Regions from separate parts of the Streptomyces sp. NPDC006711 genome, predicted to be linked through region 2. Evidence: riboswitches for the same ligand, from Rfam matches in the RefSeq annotation. Region 2 holds a riboswitch; each other region holds the start of a gene.

The links. Region 2 has a riboswitch for cyclic di-AMP ahead of ACFYM2_RS29865 (M23 family metallopeptidase). Riboswitches for the same ligand answer to the same signal wherever they lie in the genome.
Region 1: linked by a shared signal. The riboswitch ahead of ACFYM2_RS32635 (transglycosylase family protein) and the one ahead of ACFYM2_RS29865 (M23 family metallopeptidase) in region 2 are both predicted to bind cyclic di-AMP.
Region 3: linked by a shared signal. The riboswitch ahead of ACFYM2_RS09520 (transglycosylase SLT domain-containing protein) and the one ahead of ACFYM2_RS29865 (M23 family metallopeptidase) in region 2 are both predicted to bind cyclic di-AMP.
Region 4: linked by a shared signal. The riboswitch ahead of ACFYM2_RS15155 (C40 family peptidase) and the one ahead of ACFYM2_RS29865 (M23 family metallopeptidase) in region 2 are both predicted to bind cyclic di-AMP.

The regions. Positions count from the first base shown of each region.
Region 1 covers NZ_JBIAGO010000027.1:32,455-37,621, forward strand. Annotated here, with positions in the region: gene ACFYM2_RS32620 (DUF501 domain-containing protein) at 1-181, opposite strand, end outside; gene ACFYM2_RS32625 (septum formation initiator family protein) at 212-700, opposite strand; gene eno (phosphopyruvate hydratase) at 827-2,113, opposite strand; gene ACFYM2_RS32635 (transglycosylase family protein) at 2,404-3,138, opposite strand; cyclic di-AMP (ydaO/yuaA leader) riboswitch at 3,140-3,307, opposite strand; gene ACFYM2_RS32640 (transglycosylase family protein) at 3,564-4,565, opposite strand; gene ACFYM2_RS32645 (cytochrome P450) at 4,787-5,167, opposite strand, start outside.
Region 2 covers NZ_JBIAGO010000020.1:66,843-72,009, forward strand. Annotated here, with positions in the region: gene ACFYM2_RS29850 (DNA topoisomerase IV subunit A) at 1-221, opposite strand, end outside; gene ACFYM2_RS29855 (pitrilysin family protein) at 428-1,768, shown strand; gene ACFYM2_RS29860 (M16 family metallopeptidase) at 1,786-3,150, shown strand; cyclic di-AMP (ydaO/yuaA leader) riboswitch at 3,374-3,533, shown strand; gene ACFYM2_RS29865 (M23 family metallopeptidase) at 3,547-4,314, shown strand; gene ACFYM2_RS29870 (GntR family transcriptional regulator) at 4,508-5,167, shown strand, end outside.
Region 3 covers NZ_JBIAGO010000003.1:397,353-402,519, reverse strand. Annotated here, with positions in the region: gene ACFYM2_RS09545 (DUF190 domain-containing protein) at 1-153, shown strand, start outside; gene crcB (fluoride efflux transporter CrcB) at 150-524, shown strand; gene ACFYM2_RS09535 (phosphatase PAP2 family protein) at 703-1,320, shown strand; gene ACFYM2_RS09530 (hypothetical protein) at 1,391-2,077, shown strand; gene ACFYM2_RS09525 (RraA family protein) at 2,280-2,903, opposite strand; cyclic di-AMP (ydaO/yuaA leader) riboswitch at 3,592-3,776, shown strand; gene ACFYM2_RS09520 (transglycosylase SLT domain-containing protein) at 3,779-4,564, shown strand; gene ACFYM2_RS09515 (STAS domain-containing protein) at 4,836-5,167, shown strand, end outside.
Region 4 covers NZ_JBIAGO010000006.1:134,109-139,275, forward strand. Annotated here, with positions in the region: gene ACFYM2_RS15135 (8-amino-7-oxononanoate synthase) at 1-1,029, shown strand, start outside; gene ACFYM2_RS15140 (DUF397 domain-containing protein) at 1,064-1,285, opposite strand; gene ACFYM2_RS15145 (helix-turn-helix domain-containing protein) at 1,317-2,171, opposite strand; gene ACFYM2_RS15150 (ATP-binding protein) at 2,435-2,869, shown strand; gene ACFYM2_RS15155 (C40 family peptidase) at 2,916-3,389, opposite strand; cyclic di-AMP (ydaO/yuaA leader) riboswitch at 3,394-3,577, opposite strand; gene ACFYM2_RS15160 (hypothetical protein) at 3,915-4,223, opposite strand; gene ACFYM2_RS15165 (ATP-dependent Clp protease proteolytic subunit) at 4,230-4,859, opposite strand; gene ACFYM2_RS15170 (lysophospholipid acyltransferase family protein) at 5,111-5,167, shown strand, end outside.

The DNA.
Region 1 (5,167 bases), on a different contig from region 2:
TCGGGAACGGCGTGCCGTCCTCCAGGCGCGGGGCCGTCTCGACGACGTCCGGGTTGCCGCAGGGGCAGCGGTGCGCGATCGCGCGCAGACCGCGCGGCGGGCGGCCCAACTGCTCCTTGAAGGCGGCGATGTCCGCGTCGGTGGGCTCGGTGCGGTCGGTCTGGGGCGGGGGCGTTTCCATGCCTGGGTCTGTCTCTATCGCTAGCGGTGGTCAGTTGGCGGAACGGTCGGCCTTGTCGACGCCGTCCCAGAGGTTGGAGTGCCAGGCGCGGCCGGTGGCGCCCTTGTTCTCGCGGTGCTTGTCCGCCGCGCCCGGGTCGATCACGACGAAGGCGCTCTCGCCCGGGAACTGCATGTGCAGATGCTCGCGGGCCAGGCGCTCGATGTACGCGTCGTCCTGGAGCCGCGCCTTCTCGTCGCGCAGCCGCTCGACCGACTGGCGCGCGTCGGCGGCCTTGCGCTGCTGGTCGGAGATGTCGGCGCGCTGCGAGACGTACTGGCGCATCGGATAGGCGAGCGCCACGATCAGCGAGCACAGCACGAGGGCGAGCAGCGCCGCGCGGCCGGTGAGGCGGGAGCGGCGGGCCTGGCGCTTGTTCTGCGAGCGGTAGACGCGGGCCGCGGTCTGCTCGCCGAGCACCTTGAGCCGGGCCGCGGTGGAGAACCGGTCGCGGTCCTTGACCTTGGCGTCGTTGCCCATCGCTCTCCCGCCTCCCCGCCGCACACATACGTCCCCGGACACGGTACGGGACCGTGGCCGGGGACGCGGGGACGACTGGCTGGGGCTCAGCCGCCTTGGCCGCTCGGCTCGGCGAGCGGCCGGTGCTCAGTCCTTGAAGCGGGGGAAGGCGCTGCGGCCGGCGTAGACGGCGGCGTCGTCCAGGATCTCCTCGATGCGCAGGAGCTGGTTGTACTTGGCGACGCGGTCCGAGCGGGCCGGTGCGCCGGTCTTGATCTGACCGCAGTTCACCGCGACGGCGAGGTCGGCGATGGTGACGTCCTCGGTCTCGCCGGAGCGGTGGGACATCATGCACTTGAAGCCGTTGCGCTGGGCCATCTCGACGGCGTCCAGGGTCTCGGTCAGCGAACCGATCTGGTTGACCTTGACGAGCAGGGCGTTGGCGGAGCCCTCCTCGATGCCGCGGGCCAGACGCTCGGGGTTGGTCACGAACAGGTCGTCACCGACGATCTGGACCTTGGAGCCCAGGCGCGAGGTGATGGTGTTCCAGCCGGCCCAGTCGTCCTCGAACAGCGGGTCCTCGATGGAGACCAGCGGGTACGCGGAGACGAGCTCCTCGTAGTACTCGGTCATCTCGGCGGCCGAGCGGGACTTGCCCTCGAACTCGTACTTGCCGTCCTTGTAGAACTCCGAGGCGGCGACGTCGAGCGCGAGCGCGATGTCCTTGCCCGGGGCGTAACCGGCTTCCTTGATGGCCTCAAGGATGAGGTCGAGGGCGGCGCGGTTGGACTCCAGGTTCGGCGCGAAGCCGCCCTCGTCGCCGAGGCCGGTGGAGAGGCCCTTGCGCTTCAGGACGCCCTTGAGCGTGTGGTAGACCTCGGCACCCCAGCGAAGGGCCTCGGAGAAGGACTCCGCGCCGATCGGGGCGATCATGAACTCCTGGATGTCGACGTTGGAGTCGGCGTGCGACCCACCGTTGAGGATGTTCATCATCGGGACGGGCAGCAGGTGCGCGTTCGGGCCGCCGAGGTAGCGGAAGAGCGGCAGGTCGCTGGCCTCGGAGGCGGCGTGCGCGACGGCGAGCGAGACGCCGAGGATGGCGTTGGCGCCGAGCGAGCCCTTGTTGTCCGTGGCGTCCAGGTCGAACATGGCCTGGTCGATCAGGCGCTGCTCGGTGGCGTCGTAGCCGACGAGCTCCGGGCCGATCTGCTCGATGACGGCGAGGACGGCCTTCTCGACACCCTTGCCGCCGTAGCGGTTGGGGTCGCCGTCGCGAAGCTCGATGGCCTCGAAGGCACCGGTGGAGGCGCCGGACGGGACGGCAGCACGGCCGGTGCTGCCGTCGTCGAGGCCGACCTCGACCTCGACCGTGGGGTTGCCTCGGGAGTCCAGGATTTCCCGGGCTACGACGACGTCGATGGACGGCACGAGCATCTCCTTCTGGGATGTGACGCTAGATGTGACGCAGGCGGTGCAAGGGACCCGCGGGGTCGCTTCGCCTTGCGACAAGAGCCTAACCGGCTCCGGGGGTCCAGCCGGCCGAGTGCCCGCGTCCTGGGACGAAAAAGGGCCCAATGACCCTGATTCCCGGGCAAAGGCCCACAACACTACTGTCTGGTAACAGCGAAAGCCCCGGCCCGGCGCGTACGGGGGAACGCGCGCCGGGGCGGGGCTGCCTTGGGGGCGGGCCGACCTTGGGGGGCCGACCTTGGGGGCGGGCCGGCTCAGCCGAGGTGGAGCTTCTGGCCCGGGAAGATCAGGTTCGCGTCCTTGACGATGTCCTTGTTCAGGTCGAACAGCTTCTGCCAGCCACCCTGGGTGTGGTTGGCGGTCGCGATGTTGCCGAGCGTGTCGCCGGACTTGACGGTGTACTCGCCGTCGCCCTGCTTGACCGGCTCGGTGCGCTGCTCGCTGCGGCTGGCCTTCGGCGCCGCCTCGGTGCGCTGCTCGGTCCGCTGCGGCTTCTGCCGCGTCTCCTGCTGCGTCTTCTGCTGGGGCTGGACGCGCTGCTTCGGCTTCGAGGGCTTGGCCGACTTCGAAGAGGAAGAGGACGAACCGGAGGTGTCCACATCGGCCTTGGCGCCGCCGGAGCTCAGGTTGCCGGCGCCGGCGCAGGACCAGGCACCCGGGCCCTGGATGGCGAGCAGCTTCTCGGCGGCGGCTATCTGCTGGCCCTTGGTGGCCAGGTCGGCGCGCGAGGCGTACTTGGTGCCGCCGGCGGCGGCCCAGGAGGACTGCGAGAACTGGAGGCCACCGTAGTAGCCATTGCCGGTGTTGATGGACCAGTTGCCGCCGGACTCGCACTGGGCGACGGCGTCCCAGGTCTGCACGGAGGCGGCGGAGGCGTTGCCTGCCGCCATCAGCGGAGCGGCGACCGCGGCACCGGCGACGCCGGCCAGCGTGACGACACGGACGGCCTTGGACGGGCGGCGGTGCTTGCCCTTGCCGGAAAGCAGCATGAGTTCTCCTCACCGACGCCTGCGAGGTGAGCTGTCGGGTTCGGGCGTGAGCTGCCCGGCCGGACGTCGTGCGTCCGTCTTCACCCCAAGCCGGTCGGCAGTCCGTGTGAACTGCCGGGGCCGGCGCCTACCTTGGGTCCCCCGCTCCTGCCTACGGCGCATAAGCGTCGACTGTTCCCATCGGCCGACGGCAGGATTCGGCGTTCTCGGTCGAAGGGGCTCGCGGTGACGAGCGAGTCCGACGAAAACACACGCCCCGCCAATGTTCAAAGAGGCACATCGGGGTTAAAACCCCCTTACTTGCGGCCACAGAAGGGATGTTTCCGCAGGTGAGGGGCGGGGCGGACGGACCGGGCAGACGGGACACGCCAGTTGAGGCGAAGAGACCCATGTCTCACTTGCACACAACGGACATACACCCCGAACTAGCCCTGTTGCGGGGCCGAGTTCGGGGTGGCGGACGGGGCGGGGGACGCGGTGGCCGACGAGGGCGCGCTCGGGGTCGCGGGGGCCGCGGGAGCGGCGGTCACGCCCTTCAGGTCCAGGCTCTGGCCAGGCAGGATGAGGTTGGGGTCGGTGCCGATCAGGCGCTCGTTGGCGTGGTAGAGCGCGGGCCAGCCGCCCTGGACCTTGTGCGCGTCGGCGATGACCGAGAGGTTGTCGCCGGGGCGGACGGTGTAGGCGCCGCTCGCGTCAGGGGCGTTGCCGCTCTCCCGTGAGGCGCCGTCACCCCGCGAGGCGCGCTGCCCCGCGTCGCGGTTCTCGCCGGCCGGGGCGCCCGTGCCGTCGCCGGCGGCGGGGTCGGGCCGGCCGGCCTCGGCGCCGGGCGCGGTGGACCCGGGCTTGGCGCCGGCGCCGTCCTCCGGCGCGGGGGCGCCCCGGTGCTTGCCGGAGCTGGACGGGGTGGAGGCGGAGGGCGCCGGCGAGTTGGCCGGGCCGTCCTGCCGGGTGGCGTCCGGGGCCGGGGTGGCGGCCGTGCCGCCCGGAGTGGCGGCGTCCTCGGGCGTCTTGGTGGCGGGGACGGCCGGGGTCGCCGGGGTGACCGGAACCGACGGCGCGGGCGACGCGGTGGAGCCCGAGGTGTCGGGCACGCCCGGATCGACGTCCGCCGAGCCGCCGCCCTTGGTGAGGCCGGCGTCGGCGCCGCAGTTCGCGAACGCCGAGGGCCCCTTGGCCGCGAGCACCTTCTCGGCGACGGCTATCTGCTGGGCGCGGCTGGCGAGGTCGGCGCGCTGGGCGTACTCGTTGCCGCCGTACGCCTCCCAGGTGGCCTGCGAGAATTGGAGCCCACCGTACAGACCGTTGCCGAAGTCGGCGCTCCACTGCCCGCCGGACTCGCAGGAGGCGACCTGGTTCCAGGTGCCGGCGTCCGCGGCGTTCGCGCCGGTCGCGGCGAGCAGGGGAAGCGCGATGGCCGATCCGGTCACTCCCGCCGCTACGACGAGGGCGGGTGCCTGGCGGGGTCGACGATGCCGTCCATTCCCGGAGCGCATGGATAAGGCCTTCCGTGTGACTGCTGAGCCGAATGAACGGTGAACGTAGCCGTACTCGAACGTCTGTCACAAGTCGATGGACTCACGATCACATAAAAGTCACAGTCCTGACGGCGTGTCAGTCGCGCTCCGTGCGAGGCCTCCGGTACGCCGCCTCAGCGCGGCGGGGTGAACGCGACCGGCAGCGTGCGCAGTCCGCGCATGATGAGGCCGCCGCGCCAGCGCAGCTCCTCCGGTTCCACCGCCAAACGCAGGTCCGGCAGGCGCCGCAGCAGGGTCGCCAGGGCGGTCTGTCCCTCCAGTCGCGCGAGCGGCGCGCCGAGGCAGTAGTGGATGCCGTGGCCGTATCCGAGGTGCTGGTTGTCGCGCCGGCCGAGGTCGAGCGTGTCGGGATCGTCGAAGCGCTCCGGGTCGCGGTCGGCGGCGGCCAGCACGACCAGGACCGGGTCGCCGGGTGCGATGTCCTGGCCGCCGATGGTCAGCGCCTCGGTGGCGAACCGCCAGGTCGCGAGCTCGACCGGCCCGTCGTAGCGCAG
Region 2 (5,167 bases):
TAGCCCCGGTCGGGGCGCAGGCCCATCTCGTTCATCTGGTAGACGATGCGGCGCTGGACGGGTTTCATGCCGTCCCGCGCGTCCGGCAGGGCCCGCGAGTAGATCACGGAGTACGCGTACTCGAGGAAGGAGCCCTGCATCTCGTCGACGACGTCGATGTCGAGGATCCGCTCCTCGAAGTCGTCGGGCGGCGGCGGGGTCTTCGTGCTGCGGCGGGCCATCGCGGCTGCTGCTCCTTCACGTACCGGATCGGGGCTGGATCCGACCATTGTGGACCGTCCCACTGACAACGCCGACCGCGACCCGGGAACTTCGCCAGGTGCCCACGCGCTTGCATACAGTGGCAGGACTTCTCAACCCAGGACTTCCTCCGCACGTACTCCACACTGCGGTACTGCACATCGGATACGAAGGGACGTACATGCCCATGGGTCACACGGCCACAGCCCAGGCCGGCTCCGGCGGTCTGACAGCGACGGAGCACCGACTGGCCAACGGCCTGCGCGTGGTGCTCTCCGAGGACCACCTGACCCCGGTCGCGGCGGTGTGCCTCTGGTACGACGTCGGCTCGCGCCACGAGGTCAAGGGCCGTACCGGTCTCGCCCACCTCTTCGAGCACCTCATGTTCCAGGGCTCCCAGCAGGTCCACGGCAACGGCCACTTCGAACTGGTGCAGGGCGCCGGCGGCTCCCTGAACGGCACCACCAGCTTCGAGCGCACCAACTACTTCGAGACCATGCCCGCCCACCAGGTGGAGCTCGCGCTCTGGCTGGAGGCCGACCGCATGGGCTCGCTGCTCGCCGCCCTCGACGAGGAGTCGATGGAAAACCAGCGCGACGTCGTCAAGAACGAGCGCCGCCAGCGCTACGACAACGTGCCCTACGGCACCGCCTTCGAGAAGCTGACCGCGCTGGCCTACCCCGAGGGCCACCCCTACCACCACACCCCGATCGGCTCCATGGCCGACCTGGACGCGGCGACCCTGGACGACGCGCGCGCGTTCTTCCGCACCTACTACGCGCCCAACAACGCGGTGCTCTCGGTGGTCGGCGACATCGATCCCGAGCAGACGCTGGCCTGGGTGGAGAAGTACTTCGGCTCCATCCCCTCCCACGACGGCAAGCAGCCGCCGCGCGACGGATCGCTTCCCGCCACCATGGGCGGGCAGCTGCGCGAGGTCGTCGTCGAGGACGTCCCGGCGCGCGCCCTGATGGCCGCCTACCGGCTGCCCCACGACGGCACCCGCGAGGCCGACGCCGCCGACCTGGCGCTGACCGTCCTCGGCGGCGGCGAGTCCTCGCGTCTGCACAACCGTCTGGTGCGGCGCGACCGGACGGCGGTCGCGGCGGGCTTCGGCCTGCTGCGGCTGGCCGGCGCGCCCTCGCTCGGCTGGCTCGACGTCAAGACCTCCGGCGGCGTCGAGGTCCCCGACATCGAGGCCGCCGTCGACGAGGAGCTGGCGCGGTTCGCCGAAGAGGGCCCCACGGACGAGGAGATGGAGCGCGCCCAGGCCCAGTTGGAGCGCGAATGGCTCGACCGGCTCGGCACCGTCGCGGGCCGCGCCGACGAACTGTGCCGCTTCGCGGTCCTTTTCGGCGACCCGCAGCTCGCCCTGAGCGCGGTCGACCGCGTCCTGGAGATCACCGCGGCCGAGGTCAAGGCGGTCGCCGCCGCGACGCTGCGCCCCGACAACCGGGCGGTCCTGGTGTACGAGCCCACCGGGGCACCCGAGGCAGGCAACGACGAGGAAGAAGAGGCGGGCCAGTGACGGACGCTGTCGTGACCATGGAGTTCCACCCCAAGCCGGCCGCCGGCGCCGCCGAGCCGTGGGCCTTCCCGGCCCCCGGGCGCGACACGCTCGCCAACGGCCTGACCGTGTTGCGCTGTGACCGGCCGGGACAGCAGGTCGTCGCCGTCGAGATCTTCCTCGCGGCCCCGCTGGACGCCGAGCCCGAGGGCCTGGACGGCGTCGCCACGATCATGGCGCGCGCCCTGACCGAGGGCACCGACAAGCACTCGGCCGAGGAGTACGCCGCGGAGCTGGAGCGCTGCGGTGCCACGCTCGACGCGCACGCCGACCACCCCGGCGTCCGGGTCTCGCTCGAAGTGCCCCTCTCGCGGCTGCCGAAGGCGCTCTCGCTGCTCGCCGAGGCGCTGGCGGCCCCCGCGTTCGCCGACTCCGAGATCGAGCGCCTGGTGCGCAACCGGCTCGACGAGATCCCGCACGAGCAGGCCAACCCGGCCCGCCGCGCCGCCAAGCAGCTCTCCAAGGAGCTCTTCCCGGCCACCTCGCGCATCTCCCGGCCCCGCCAGGGCACCGAGGAGACCGTCGGGGCGATCGACGCGGCCGCCGTGCGCGCCTTCTACGAGGCGCACGTGCGTCCCGCGACGGCGACCGCCGTCATCGTCGGCGACCTGTCGGGCACCGACCTCGACGCGATCCTCGCCGACACCCTGGGCGCGTGGACCGGCGACACCGCCGAGCCGCGCCCCGTCCCGGCGATCACCGCCGACGACACCGGCCGCGTCGTCATCGTGGACCGCCCGGGCGCCGTCCAGACGCAGCTGCTCATCGGCCGCGTCGGCCCCGACCGCCACGACCGCGTCTGGGCGGCCCAGGTGCTCGGCACGTACTGCCTGGGCGGCACCCTGACGTCCCGTCTGGACCGGGTGCTGCGCGAGGAGAAGGGCTACACCTACGGTGTGCGCGCCTTCGGCCAGGTGCTGCGCTCGGGCCCCGACGGTGGCGCTGCGATGCTCGCCATCAGCGGCTCGGTGGACACTCCCAACACCGGTCCCGCGCTCGATGACCTGTGGAAGGTGCTGCGCAAGCTGGCCGCCGAAGGGCTGACGGACGCCGAGCGCGAGAGCGCCGTGCAGAACCTGGTGGGCGTAGCCCCGCTCAAGTACGAGACGGCGGCGGCGGTCGCGGCGACGCTGGCCGACCAGGTCGAGCAGTTCCTGCCGGACGACTACCAGGCCCAGTTGTACGCGCGGCTCGCCGAGACCGGCACCGTGGAGGCGACGGCGGCCGTCGTCAGCGCCTTCCCGGCCGACCGGCTCGTGACGGTGCTCGTGGGCGACGCGGCGCAGATCGAGGAGCCGGTCAGGGCGCTGGGCATCGGTGAAGTGAGCGTCGTCACGGGCTGATTGACGCCCCTTCGGCCCCCGGGATCCCCGGGGCCTCGGTGACAGGAAGGACCCCGGTGGCGCACGCGCCCCCGGGGTCTGCCCATATGTCCTGTTTGTTGGGGAGGTTGCCTCTCTGTCGTGTGGCGTACGCAACAAAATGCGGCGTCTGTTTGGTAGGAGAAAGACCGGCCGTCTAGCGTCAGTCGCGCTGTCCGTCACCACCCGCCGCAGCCGCGGCACCGGACAGCGATCGCCGAGTCCCCGATGGCGCGAGCCAGGGGAGCCGGGGACCCACTCAGTCCCTGGGGTGAATCGGACGCCTCCGCCCGCGGGGGAGTCCGTAGGAGACCTTCCTGCTCCGAACCCGTCAGCTAACCCGGTAGGCGAGATGGAAGGAAAGGACACCGCCACTCCATGGCGTTCACCCGTGCCACCGGGAAACACCGCGCGCCCAGCCGGATGACGCGCCGCAGCGCGAACATCGCGGGCATCGCCACCCTCGCCACCGCCGGAGTCGTGGGCACCCTCGCCTCCCCGGCCGTCGCCGCCCCCGACAACACCGTCACCGACACCGGTCTCACGCAGGCCATCGTCATCGGTGACACCGTCGCCGACCAGCTCGGCGCCCAGGCCGACGCGCAGAAGCAGGCGGCCGCGAAGGCCCAGGCGAAGGCGGAGGCCGAGGCCGAGGCCCGGCGCAAGGCCGAACTGCGGGCCCAGGAGGCACGCGAGGCCAAGGAGCGCGCGGCGCGCGAGGCCGAGCGCAAGCGCCTCAACACCTTTGTCGCGCCGATATCCAACAGCTATGTGTCCACCGGCTACAAGACCGGCGGGTCGCTGTGGTCCTCCGGCAGCCACACCGGCATCGACTTCCACGCGGGCATCGGCACCCCGGTGCACGCGGTGGGCCTCGGCACCGTCGTGGAGGCCGGCCCCGGCGGCGCGTACGGCAACAACGTCGTGATCAAGATGCAGGACGGCACGTACACCCAGTACGGCCACCTCTCGGTCATCCAGGTCACCGTCGGCCAGTCGGTCGAGCCCGGCACCCAGATCGCCCTGTCGGGCAACACCGGCAACACCACGGGCCCGCACCTGCACTTCGAGGCCCGCACCGGACCGGAGTACGGCTCGGACATCGACCCGGTCGCCTACCTGCGCTCGCACGGCGTGAACGTCTGAGCGTCCCACCCGAAGGCACCCCGGCGCCCCCGCGCCCACCGAAGGCCCCCGTGACGCGCGCGGGGGCCTTCGCCGTTGGCCGGAAGGCGCCCCTGGGCTCCGACGCGTCACGGGGAATTAACACGGCCTGCGTACAGTCGCCCGACCAGCGCCGACGACCGCGTCGCGCCGTGTACCAGGCGGAGGTCGAGGCATGCGCGTTCCGGCGCATTCGGTGTGCGCGGCCATCCGCGACGACATCGTGGCGGGCGTCCACGAGCCCGGCGGCCGGCTCGCCGAGGAAGCGCTCGCCCGCCGTTACGGGGTCTCGCGCGTCCCGGTCCGCGAGGCCCTGCGCACCCTGGAGTCCGAGGGGTTCGTGACCACCCGCAGATACGCCGGCGCCTGGGTGGCCGAGCCCACCGCCGCCGAGGGCGCCGACCTCCTCGAACTGCGCCTGCTGCTGGAGCCGTTGGCGGCGGCGCGGGCCGCCGCGCGCCGCGACGAGGCCCATCTCACCGTGCTGCGCGCCCTGGTGCGGCTGGGCAGGGAGCGGGCCGGGCGCGGTGCGGGCGAGGACTGCGCTGAGCTGTGGGGCTGGTTCCACGAGACGCTGGCCCAGGCCTGCGCGAGCCCGGCCCTGATCGCGCCGCTCACCCAGGTGCGGCGCAAGATCGCCTGGATGTACGTGGCCGATCCGTCCGAGCGCGGGGCCCAGGCGTGGGACGGCCTTGGCGCCGTCACCGACGCGGTGGCCCGGGGCGACGCCGAACGCGCCCGCTCGCTCATGGCCCAGCACACCGAGCGGTCCTCGCGCGCCCACCGGCCGCGCGGGCTCGGGGCGGCCGGGGTGGCCGCACCGAGCGGAACGCCG
Region 3 (5,167 bases), on a different contig from region 2:
AGCGAGGACCTGCCCGTGGCGGTGGTCGTCGTGGACGAGGAGCAGCGCGTACGGGCCTTCCTGCCCCAGCTCGACGAACTGGTCGCCGGCGGCCTGATCATGCTCGACGCCTGCGAGATCGTCCGCCACGGGGGACAGGAGAGCCCCAAGTGACCTGGCTGCTCGTGGCGTTGGGGGCGGCGGTCGGCGCCCCGCTGCGGTTCCTCACCGACCTCGCGGTGCAAAAGAGGCACGACAGCCTCTTCCCCTGGGGCACCTTCACCGTCAACGTCATCGGCTGTCTGATCCTCGGGACGCTGACCGGCGCGGTCGCGGCGGGCGCCGCATCCTCGCAGACGCAGCTGTTCCTCGGCACCGGACTGTGCGGAGCGCTCACCACGTACTCGACGTTCTCCTACGAGACGCTGCGGCTCGCCGAGGACGGGGCGAAGTTCTACGCTGCCGCGAATGTCGTCGCCGGCGTGGTGGCCGGGCTCGGCGCGGCCTTCATCGGCGTCACGCTCGCCGGGGCGATCTGGACCTGACACCGGCCGGTCCCCCCGCACCGCGCCCCGACGCAACCTGTCGGCACGGTGTAGCGTCTACGTGCCTGTAGACATTCATGTTCCGACCGCCGGGCCGTCACTCGCAGGACGCCTGATCGGCCTGCCCCGTTTCCGGCCGGGCGCGCCCGCCCACCGAACCTTCGGAGAACCGCGACCCATGACCAGTCCCACCACCACGACACAGGCCCTGGACGGCGCGTCCATCGACGGGGGCCTGTACGGCGACATCACCGACTTCGCCCGGCACACGCACTGGCTCAACGGCCCCGTGACCGTCTACACCAGCTACGGCGTCGGCCTGTTCGCGGTGTTCATGCTCATCGGCTGGTGGATCGCCCGGCGCAAGGACGCGTCCGTGATGGCGGCGGCGCTCGCCGCGCCGGTCGCGATGGTGCTCGCGTACGTGGTGAACGACGCGGTCAAGTCGGTGTTCACGGAGCCGCGCCCCTGCCGCGCCCTGCCGCACGACTTCCTGATCGAGAAGTGCCCGCCGCTGGACGACTACGCGTTCCCCAGCAACCACACCACGGTCGCGGTGGCCGCCGCCGTCGCGCTGTTCTTCGTCGACCGCCGACTCGGCGCCGTCGCGGCCGTCGCCGCCCTCTTCATGGGCGCGTCCCGGGTGTACGTCGGGGCGCACTACCCGCACGACGTGCTGGCCGCGCTGGTGGTCGGAGCGGTGATGGCCTTCGCCGTGACCTGGTCCGCGCGCCGGTACGCCGGGCCGCTGGTCACCCGGCTGCGCGGCGGCGCCCTCAAGCCGCTCCTCGCCTGAGAAGGCGCGGGCCGTTTGAGAAGGCGCGCGCCGCTGTCCCCGGCGGCCCTGACCCCCTAGGCTCGGCGATGTGCTGCGCATCGTCGACGAACTCGCCGGACCCGGTCCCCTGCGCGTCTGCGCCCATGTCCCCGCCGACGGTGCGGCGGGGACGGGACTGCGGGTGCTCCTGATCGCGGACGTGCTCGCGCGCGTCGTCGAACTGCGCGGCCGGGCCGTCCTCGTGGGCCGGACCGGCCCGGCCCCCCATGGGGCCCGGGCCGCCGGAGTCCGCCCCGCCGACGCCGAGGGCGGCCTGGAGGACATCACTGAAAGTCTCGGCGGTCCGCCCGCCGTCCACGTCACCAGCGGCACCCCCGAGGAGGCGTCCGCCGCCTGCCTGCGGGTCGGCGAGGCCGAACTGCCCGCCCTGGACGGCCTCGATCCGTCGGTGGTACGGATGGTCCTGCTCGGCCACCCCTACGAGGAACCGGTCACGGCCACGGCCGACGAGATCGACGACAGCGCCCGCACGCTCGCCCGCTGGCGGCGCGCCGTGGCGCACTGGGCAGGCCATCCGTCGAAGCCGATCCCGCCCGGCCTCAAGAGCACGGCGCGCGCCGCCCTGGACACCCGGCTCGACACCGGAACCGTCCTGCGCCTCCTGGCGGACCTGGAGACGGCGTCCGACGTGCCGGAGGGGGCCAAGTTCGAGACCTTCGCCCACCTCGACCGCGTCCTGAGCCTGGAACTCGTCCGCGAGGTGGGCACGGTCTGAGGGCGCGGGCCAGAGCGGAGCGCCGTCGCGTACGGTTCCGGCCTGCGGCCACGCGGCAGTTGGCCCGGGCCGGTCCTCAACCCCCCAGTGTGGCGCGGTAGTTGAGCCCGGGCCCGCTCGGCCGCGAAAGTCACTCAGCCGCGAAGCCCGCTCTGCCGCGAAATCCGCTCAGCCCCCGGAAGCCGCTCAGCGCGAAGCCCGCTCAGCCCTCGAAGCCGCCGTCGCTGAGGATCGCGTCGATCCGGGCGCGGTGCGCCCGCTCCCACGCGTCAAGGGACTCCTCGGCCTCCTTGGCCAGCTTGCGCCGGGCCTCGGTGAGCACCCGCTCCCAGTCCTCGCGAGGGGTGACCACGACACCCTCCTCGTCGGCCACCACCACGTCACCGGCCGCCACCCGCACACCGCCGCAGCGCACCGGGGCATTCAGCGGCCTGACGGCCTTTTTGGTGCCGGGAATGGGAATGACGCCCCGGGCGAAGACGGGAAAGCCCAACTCGCGTACCTCGGCGAGGTCACGGATGACGCCATCGGCCACGAAGGCGGCGATGCCCCGGCGTTGGGCGACCGCGCAGACGTTTCCGCCCGCCAGCGCGTAGTCCAGATCTCCCGATTCGACGACGACGACCGATCCCGGCTCGGCACGGTGGATGGCCGCGTGCAGCATGAGATTGTCGCCCGCAGGACACCGGACGGTGAATGCGGGACCGGCGACGCGCGGAATCGGGGACCACAGGGGACGCATTCCGATATCCATGACCTGGGCTCGCCCCAGAAGGTCGGCGAGAGTGGTCGTGGGAATCTTCTTGAATTCTTCGACGGCGTTCATTGTTCTTCCTTGGCGGAGGCGTGAGTTGGAGGGGAAGTCACCTGGCGGACGGCCGGGGCCGGGGGTCCGGACGGCGAATGCCGAAATGATCTCAGGCGATCTGATCCACCGCCACCATCCTTTTCCCGCCGGGGGATGCGGGCGGCACCTCCGGGCCGGCCGCCCGCCTCCGCGACCCTCCGGGGGCTCCTCTGCGAGGTCCGAGCAGGGGTCCGGGGGCCCATGAGTCGGGAAGGGACGACCGTGTCCACCGGATTCGCCACGCGTCAGCCGGCCGACGTAGAGGGCAACGGGTCCGAGTCGGCGACTCCTCGGTCGGCTGCCCGCCCGAGGCGGACCACCCACTTCGGCCACCCCACAGAGAGCGCGGAAAGTCCAATCTGTCCCAAATAGAACGCTATGGTGTTCCCTCCCTGCTCGAATAATGTCCTAATTGGGGCTATTGGGAGACCCTGGTCATTTTGCGGTACTCCCTGACCGGTTGCGCGTCGGCCGCGTGAATTGGGTCACTCGCCCGACGGGTAGTCAGCGAAGTCCGCGAGAGCATTTCCGTTCGGGCGCAAGAGAGTTGAGTGCCGGGTGGCCATGATCCACATTCCCGCTTTTCAGTGGATCAATATCGCGGGTCGGCATCCATGAATTCCGGCCTTGTTTCCGCTCGCCCTATTCGTTTAAGTTCACCGTCAATCCGGGTGGAACGCCGAATCCTGCCACCGTCCGGAAACCTCCCACACACGTATGGCAGGAGCGGGGGACCCAGGTAAGCCGCCGGTCCGGATTCCGGAACGGCTGGGGTGAAGCCGCGTGTGGCGCGGCCGGACATCTCCCGTCCGAACCCGACAGCTCACCTCGCAGGCGACGGAGAGGACATGACCATGCCTGCAAAGGGCAAGCACCGCCGGCCCAAGTCCAGCTCGTTCAGCCGGGGCCTCGCCGCCGCCGGTACGGGCGGCGCCGTACTCGCCATGCCGGTGATCGGCGCGACCACGGCCGGCGCCGCGCCGGCCCCGGCGCACTCCGCCACCGTGGCCCAGGTCGCGGCGGCCGCCAAGCCCGCCACGGTGGTGAAGGCGTCGCCCACGAGCTACGCCGTCGTCGCGGGCGACTCGCTGGCGAGGATCGCGGACGCCCTCGGCGTGAGCGGCGGCTGGAAGCAGCTGTACCAGGACAATCAGGGCGTCATCGGCAGCAATCCGGCCATGATCCACCCCGGTATCCGGCTCATCGTCAACGGTCCGGCGAAGGCGGCTGCGGCCCCCTCGGCCCGGAACGCCTCGGCCGACCGGGCCGACCGCTCCGTGCGCCCGGCCACGCTCGCCACCGCGACCGCCTCCTCGTACCCGAACAACCTCGACGGCTGGATCAAGCAGTCGCTCGACATCATGGGACGCGCGGGCATCCCCGGCACCTACGACGGCATCTACCGCAACATCATGCGCGAGTCCTCGGGCAACCCCATGGCGATCAACAACTGGGACTCCAACGCCGTGGCCGGCACCCCGTCCAAGGGACTGCTTCAGGTCATCCAGCCCACGTTCGCCGCGTTCCACGTGCCGGGCACGTCCACGGACCTCTACGACCCGGTCGCCAACATCACCGCCGCCTGCAACTACGCGGCCAAGACCTACGGGTCGATCGACAACGTCTTCGGCGCCTACTGAGCGAGGCGTTCCCAGGGCCGGGCACCCCTCACGGCGGGAGGGCGCCCGGCCCGTCCCGTGACCGCCCGGCCGGGGCCCGCACCGCGCCGTTGACGCGCGGGTTAGGGCGGCGCAAATTTTGTTCACCCCCAGGGCTGAACAATTTGAAGGCTGCACGTTTCTGCATACGTGCCTGTTCCTAGGGTGGTAGTGCGTCACCCCGGACCACGGTGACTGCCCGACGATCATGTACCCCGCAGGGGCGGGGATCCCTACTGGACCGGGAGCTGCCATGGGAACCACCGCTCGGCCGTCAGCCCCGGACCCCGTACCCCTTCCCCCGGGGCTCCTGCCGGGCCGCTGCCGCACCGCCCGCACCCATCTGGTGCGGGGCGTCACGGTGGTCGAGGTGTACGGCACCGTCGATCTGGCGTCCGCGCCCGACGTGGGCCGCCATCTCGACGCGGCCACCCACCCGGCGGGCGCCCGGGTGGTCGTGGACCTGCGCCCCGTGGACTTCTTCGACTGCGCCCTCCTCACCCTGCTGTGCCGCGCACACCGCAGGACCCGCGAGCGCGACGGAGGCCTCGGCCTGGTGTGCGTACGGCCGTGGCACCTACGGGT
Region 4 (5,167 bases), on a different contig from region 2:
AGCAACGACTATCTGGGCCTGACCCGGCATCCGGCGGTGACGGCGGGCGCGGCCGACGCGGCCCGCCGCTGGGGCGCCGGCGCCACTGGATCCCGGCTCGTCACCGGCACCACCGCGCTGCACGCGGAGCTGGAGCGCGAACTCGCCGACTTCTGCGGCTTCGAGGCGGCCCTGGTCTTCTCCAGCGGGTACGCGGCCAACCTGGCGGCCCTGACCGCGCTCGGCCCGCACGGCTCCCTGATCGTCTCCGACGCGGGCAACCACGCCTCCATCGTGGACGGCTGCCGGCTCGCCCGCGCGCGTACGGACGTGGTGCCGCACGCCGATCCCGAGGCCGTCCGCAAGGCGCTCGACGCGCACGGCGGCCCCGCGCTCGTCGTCTCGGACACGGTGTTCTCGGTGGACGGCGACGCCGCCCCGCTGCCCCAACTGGCCGCACAATGCCGGGAGTTCGGGGCGGCCCTCGTGGTGGACGACGCGCACGGGCTCGGCGTGCTCGGCGCCGGTGGCCGTGGCGCTCCGTGCGCTGCGGGGCTCGCGGGCGCGGACGACGTGGTCGCCACCGTCACCCTGTCCAAGTCGCTCGGCAGCCAGGGCGGCGCGGTCCTCGGCCCCGCTCGCGTCATCCGGCATCTGGTGAACGCGGCCCGCACCTTCATCTTCGACACCGGGCTCGCCCCGGCGGCGGTCGGCGGCGCGCTCGCCGCGCTGCGGCTGCTGCGCGCGGAGCCGGAACGCGCGGGGCGCGCCCGGGCCGTCGCCGCCGAGCTGCACGCGCGCCTCACCTCGGCCGGGCACGCCGCTGTGCGCCCGGACGCGGCGGTGGTCTCCGTGCGGGCCCCCTCGCCGGAGGCGGCGGTGACCTGGGCCGCCGACTGCCGCACGGCCGGGCTCGCGGTCGGCTGCTTCCGGCCGCCGTCGGTGCCGGACGGGATCTCCCGCATCCGTCTGACGGCCCGGGCCGACCTGACGGAGCGGCAGATCGAGACGGCGGTGGGCACGATCCTGCGGACCGCGCCCACGAATTGAGTGCTACTGGTTCTCCCCATCAACTGATGGGTGATCAGTTCCCTTCTGACACCAGGCAGATGAAGCGGCGCCAGGCCGGCGTGCCGAAGAGCAGCGCGGGTCCCGCAGTGCGTTTCGAGTCGCGTACGGCCAGCAGCTCGCCATTGAGCCGTGCCGTCTCGACGCAGTTGTTCATGCCCACACTGCGACGCGGACGCCGCCACGCGGCCTGGGTGAGAAGGTGACTGGAAGGGACGTGCGCGGGATGCGCGGACATCATGCCTCCCCACTCGCCCGGCCCGGCCCGGTCATTCCCGGGCCATCAGGGCGATGAGATCCAACGAGTCCTCCATGGAGAGCGCGAGTGCCTGGACGGTCCGGAACGCGGCACCGTACGCCTCCAGGTCTTCTCTCCGCTCCAGATAGAGGCTACTCGTCAAGTGGTCGACAACGACCACATCCAGATCCGAGTTGGCCGGAAACGAAAACATCGTGAAAGGGCCGGTGAGCCCGACATAGCCGCCGTAATGGAAGGGGATGACCTGGAGCCGCACCTGGGGCAGGGCGGCCAGTTCCACAAGGTGGCGCAATTGCTCGCGCATGGTCGCGGGCCCGCCCACCCTGCGGCGCAGCACCGCCTCGTCCAGTACCGCGCTGAGCATCAGCGGGGGATCGGCGCGCAGCACCAATTGGCGGGCGATCCGCACCTCCACGAGGGAGTCGACCTCCTTCGGGGCGAGACCACCGAGCGCGGCCCGCGTCACCGCCCGCGCGTAGGCCGGCGTCTGCAACAGGCCCGGCACCACCGAGGTCTCCAGGGTCCGGGCCGAACGCGCCTGTGACTCCAGGCTGATGAAGTCCCGGTACTGCGGCGCCAGCAGCCCGCGGTACGCGTGCGTCCAGCCCGCCTCCGCGCCGCCCGCCGAATCCGCCAACGCGCCCAGCAGCGCCCGCAGTCGCGGGTCACGCACGCCGTAGGCGTCGAGCAGCCGGGCCACGTCCGCCGGCTTGACCCCGCTGCGGCCGGTCTCGATCCGGCTCACCTTCGACTGGTGCCAGCCGACGAGAGCGGCCGCCTCGCCACTGGTGAGCCCCCTGTCGTCGCGCAGCCGCCGCAGTTCCTCGCCGAGCTTGCGTCTGCGCACCGCCGGTCCGTGCCCCATGGCCGCCTCCTCTGGCTCTGTCGGCTCTGTTGCCTCCTTCGTCTTCGGCGATGGGTAAGTGTGGGCCCACATACGGTCTTCCGTCGCAGAGTTCACTGCTTTGAGCGACAGATATATGCATATCTTGGTGGATGGCGCCCGGGACCGGCACGATGAGTGCCACTCTGACGCGAAGCACAGTCCGAGGCCTGTCGTCCTCTCCGCGAGCGCTCATTCGCCAGGAGTCTCAGAGCCGGCCCGGGCGGGAAAGGGACAGCGTCGCCATGGCAGACCATCTCGAAGCAACCCTCACTCTGCCGAGCGATCCCGCCTCGGTCTCCGCCGCACGGCGCTACGCCGCCACGATCCTGGCCGACTGGGGCCTGCCGCCGGACGCCGACGCGGTCGACACGGTGCGGCTCATCGTCTCCGAGCTCGCCACCAACGCCGTGCAGCACACCTTCGGCCAGTCGCCCACCTTCACCGTGAACCTGAGTCTTGAGCGCGAGGAAGTGCTCAGGATCGGCGTCACCGACAGCCATCCGCGCTGGCCGAAACGATTGCCCGCGGCCGTGCAGCAGGACAACGGGCGGGGCATGGTCATCATCCGCTGGCTGGCCGCCGAATCCGGGGGCAGGCTGTCCGTCGAGCCCACGCAGGACGGCGGCAAAACGGTCTCGATCGCACTGCCGTGGCCGACGGCGGTCCAGGACGGATAACCGCCCGGGCCGGGGCGCGCCACCCGCGCCGGCTCCTGAGCGCCCGTCAGCCCACCCGCCCGTACCAGACGCTGTGGCTCCAGATCCGCTCCAGGCGCACCACGGTCCCGGACTTGGGCGAGTGCCAGATGCGGCCGCCCCCCGCGTAGATGCCGACGTGGTACACGCTGCCTCCGGAGTGGAAGAACACCAGGTCGCCGGCCTTGCGCGAGGAAGCGGAGACGTGCCGGGAGGTGTTGTACTGCTGCTGCGCCGAGCGGGGCAGGTGGCGGCCCGCCTGCTTGAACGAGTAGAGCGTGAGCCCCGAGCAGTCGAAGCGTGAGGGGCCCGACGCGCCGTACTGGTAGGGCGAGCCCTTCTTGGACGCGGCCACATGGAGCGCCCTGGCGGCCACGGCGGCGGCGTTCGCTTCCGGCGTGGCACCCGGTACCAGCGTCGTGGCGCCCGTCGCGGCGAGAGCGAAGGCACAGACGGTGCCCAGGCGGACAGCCAGGGACGGGATGTACGTCCGCGCGGTCATGCGCAACCCTTCGTCAAACCGCCTGCGAAGGATGACCTGTCGGGTTCGGACTGGCGAAGACGCCCGGCCGCGTGCGCGGCTTCACCCCGAGGGAGGGCCGGCTCACCGGCCCTCCCGAAGTACTCGGGTCCTCCACTCCTGCCGGTCCACTCCTGTCGACCAGTCGTCCGGAACGGCGGCAGGACTCGGCGTCCGCCCGGACCGCCTCGCCGAGGTGGCGGGGGCTTGTCGTCTCAGGGATCTTCACGCAACGACTGTCGGATTACCGGACCGAAACGGCTTTGTGTGAGACTGCTCACGCCTGCCCCATTCGGGTGGACACGGGCACTTCAACCCCTTCTCGACCGGTCCTGACCAGGCTCGTACCAGCTACGGAAGGATCGATTCCGCATAGGGGTGGCCGCCATAAGCAACTCATAAGGGTCAGTGGGTGGAGCCGCGGGTGGGCCGAAAGGGGGTACTCCATCTGGTCCGTTTCGCCTGCCCGGTGAGCGCGTCGAATGCCGCCCGGGCCGCGCGGCGCCTCTAACTCCCCGTCCCGGGTGGCACCGTGAGGCGGCCCGCGCGGCGCTCGCCGTCCAGGACGCGAAGCGCCCGTGTCAACGTGCTGGCGTGCACCCGTGTCTCCCCGCGCAGATGCATGAGGGTGAGGGCGTCCTTGAGCGCGGCCGCCCGTCCCACCAGGGCCTGCGCCGCCCGCAACGCGCTGTAGGTGTCATGGCCGTGCGCCGGGTTCACCCGGCCGAGCAGGTCGACCACTTCGAGATAGGCGTCGATGAACTCGCCTTCGGCGCGCGTGAGCGCGGGCAGCGGCGGCAGTTCCGGCGGCAGCACGGCGCCTCAGTTCCCGCGCGCGGAGGTCTTGCGGCTCTCCAGGACGTGGTCGGCGATCCCGTACGCCACCGCCGCCTTGGCGTCCAGGACCAGGTCCCGTTCGATGTCGGCGGCCACCTGCTCGGCGGCGCGCCCGGTGTACTGGGCCAGGAGCCCGGTCAACAGCGCGCGGCCGCGCAGTACTTCCGCCGCCTGGATCTCCAGATCGGACGGCTGGCCGCGCAGCGGCTCCTCCATGGCCGGCTCCTTGAGGAGCACCCGTGACGCCGGCTGCACCAGGCGCTTGCCCGGCGTCCCGGCCGCCAGGAGCACCGCCGCGACCGAACTCACCTGCCCCAGGCAGAACGTCTGCACATCGCAGCTGACGAACCGCATCGCGTCGTGGACCGCGGTCATGGCGGTGAGCGAGCCGCCGGGGGAGTTGATGTAGAGGCAGATGTCCCGGTCCGGATCGGCGTGCTCCAGGTGCATGAGCTGGGCCATCACGTCGTTGGCGGAGGCGTCGTCGACCGGTGTGCCCAGAAAGATGATCCGCTCCTCGAAGAGCTTGGAGTACGGATCGAGCGTGCGGACGCCGTTGGTGGTGCGCTCCTGGAACTCGGGCAGCACATAGCGGGCGGCGGGGCGGTGGTTCATGGCGTACCTCTCCTTGACCGGACCTCGGGGCGGCCTCCGTAAAAAACGTACAGGACGTACAGAAGCGCCGGGTTGAGCATCCGTCGGGGAGCACGCGCGAGGCAAGGGGCCAGGCGGCGGTTTCGCTGTGGGCGAGCGAGAGATCGCGCCGTCGGGTGCGGGGTCTGGCGCGATAGGCGCTCTCCCGGCTGCCTTCGTCGATGGCTAGCGTGCGGCGGCGCGGGGGTCACCTGGGGAGAGGGCTTACTGACGTGTTCTATTACGCGTTGCGTCTCGTGCTGTCGCCGCTGTTGCGGTGGCTGCTCCGC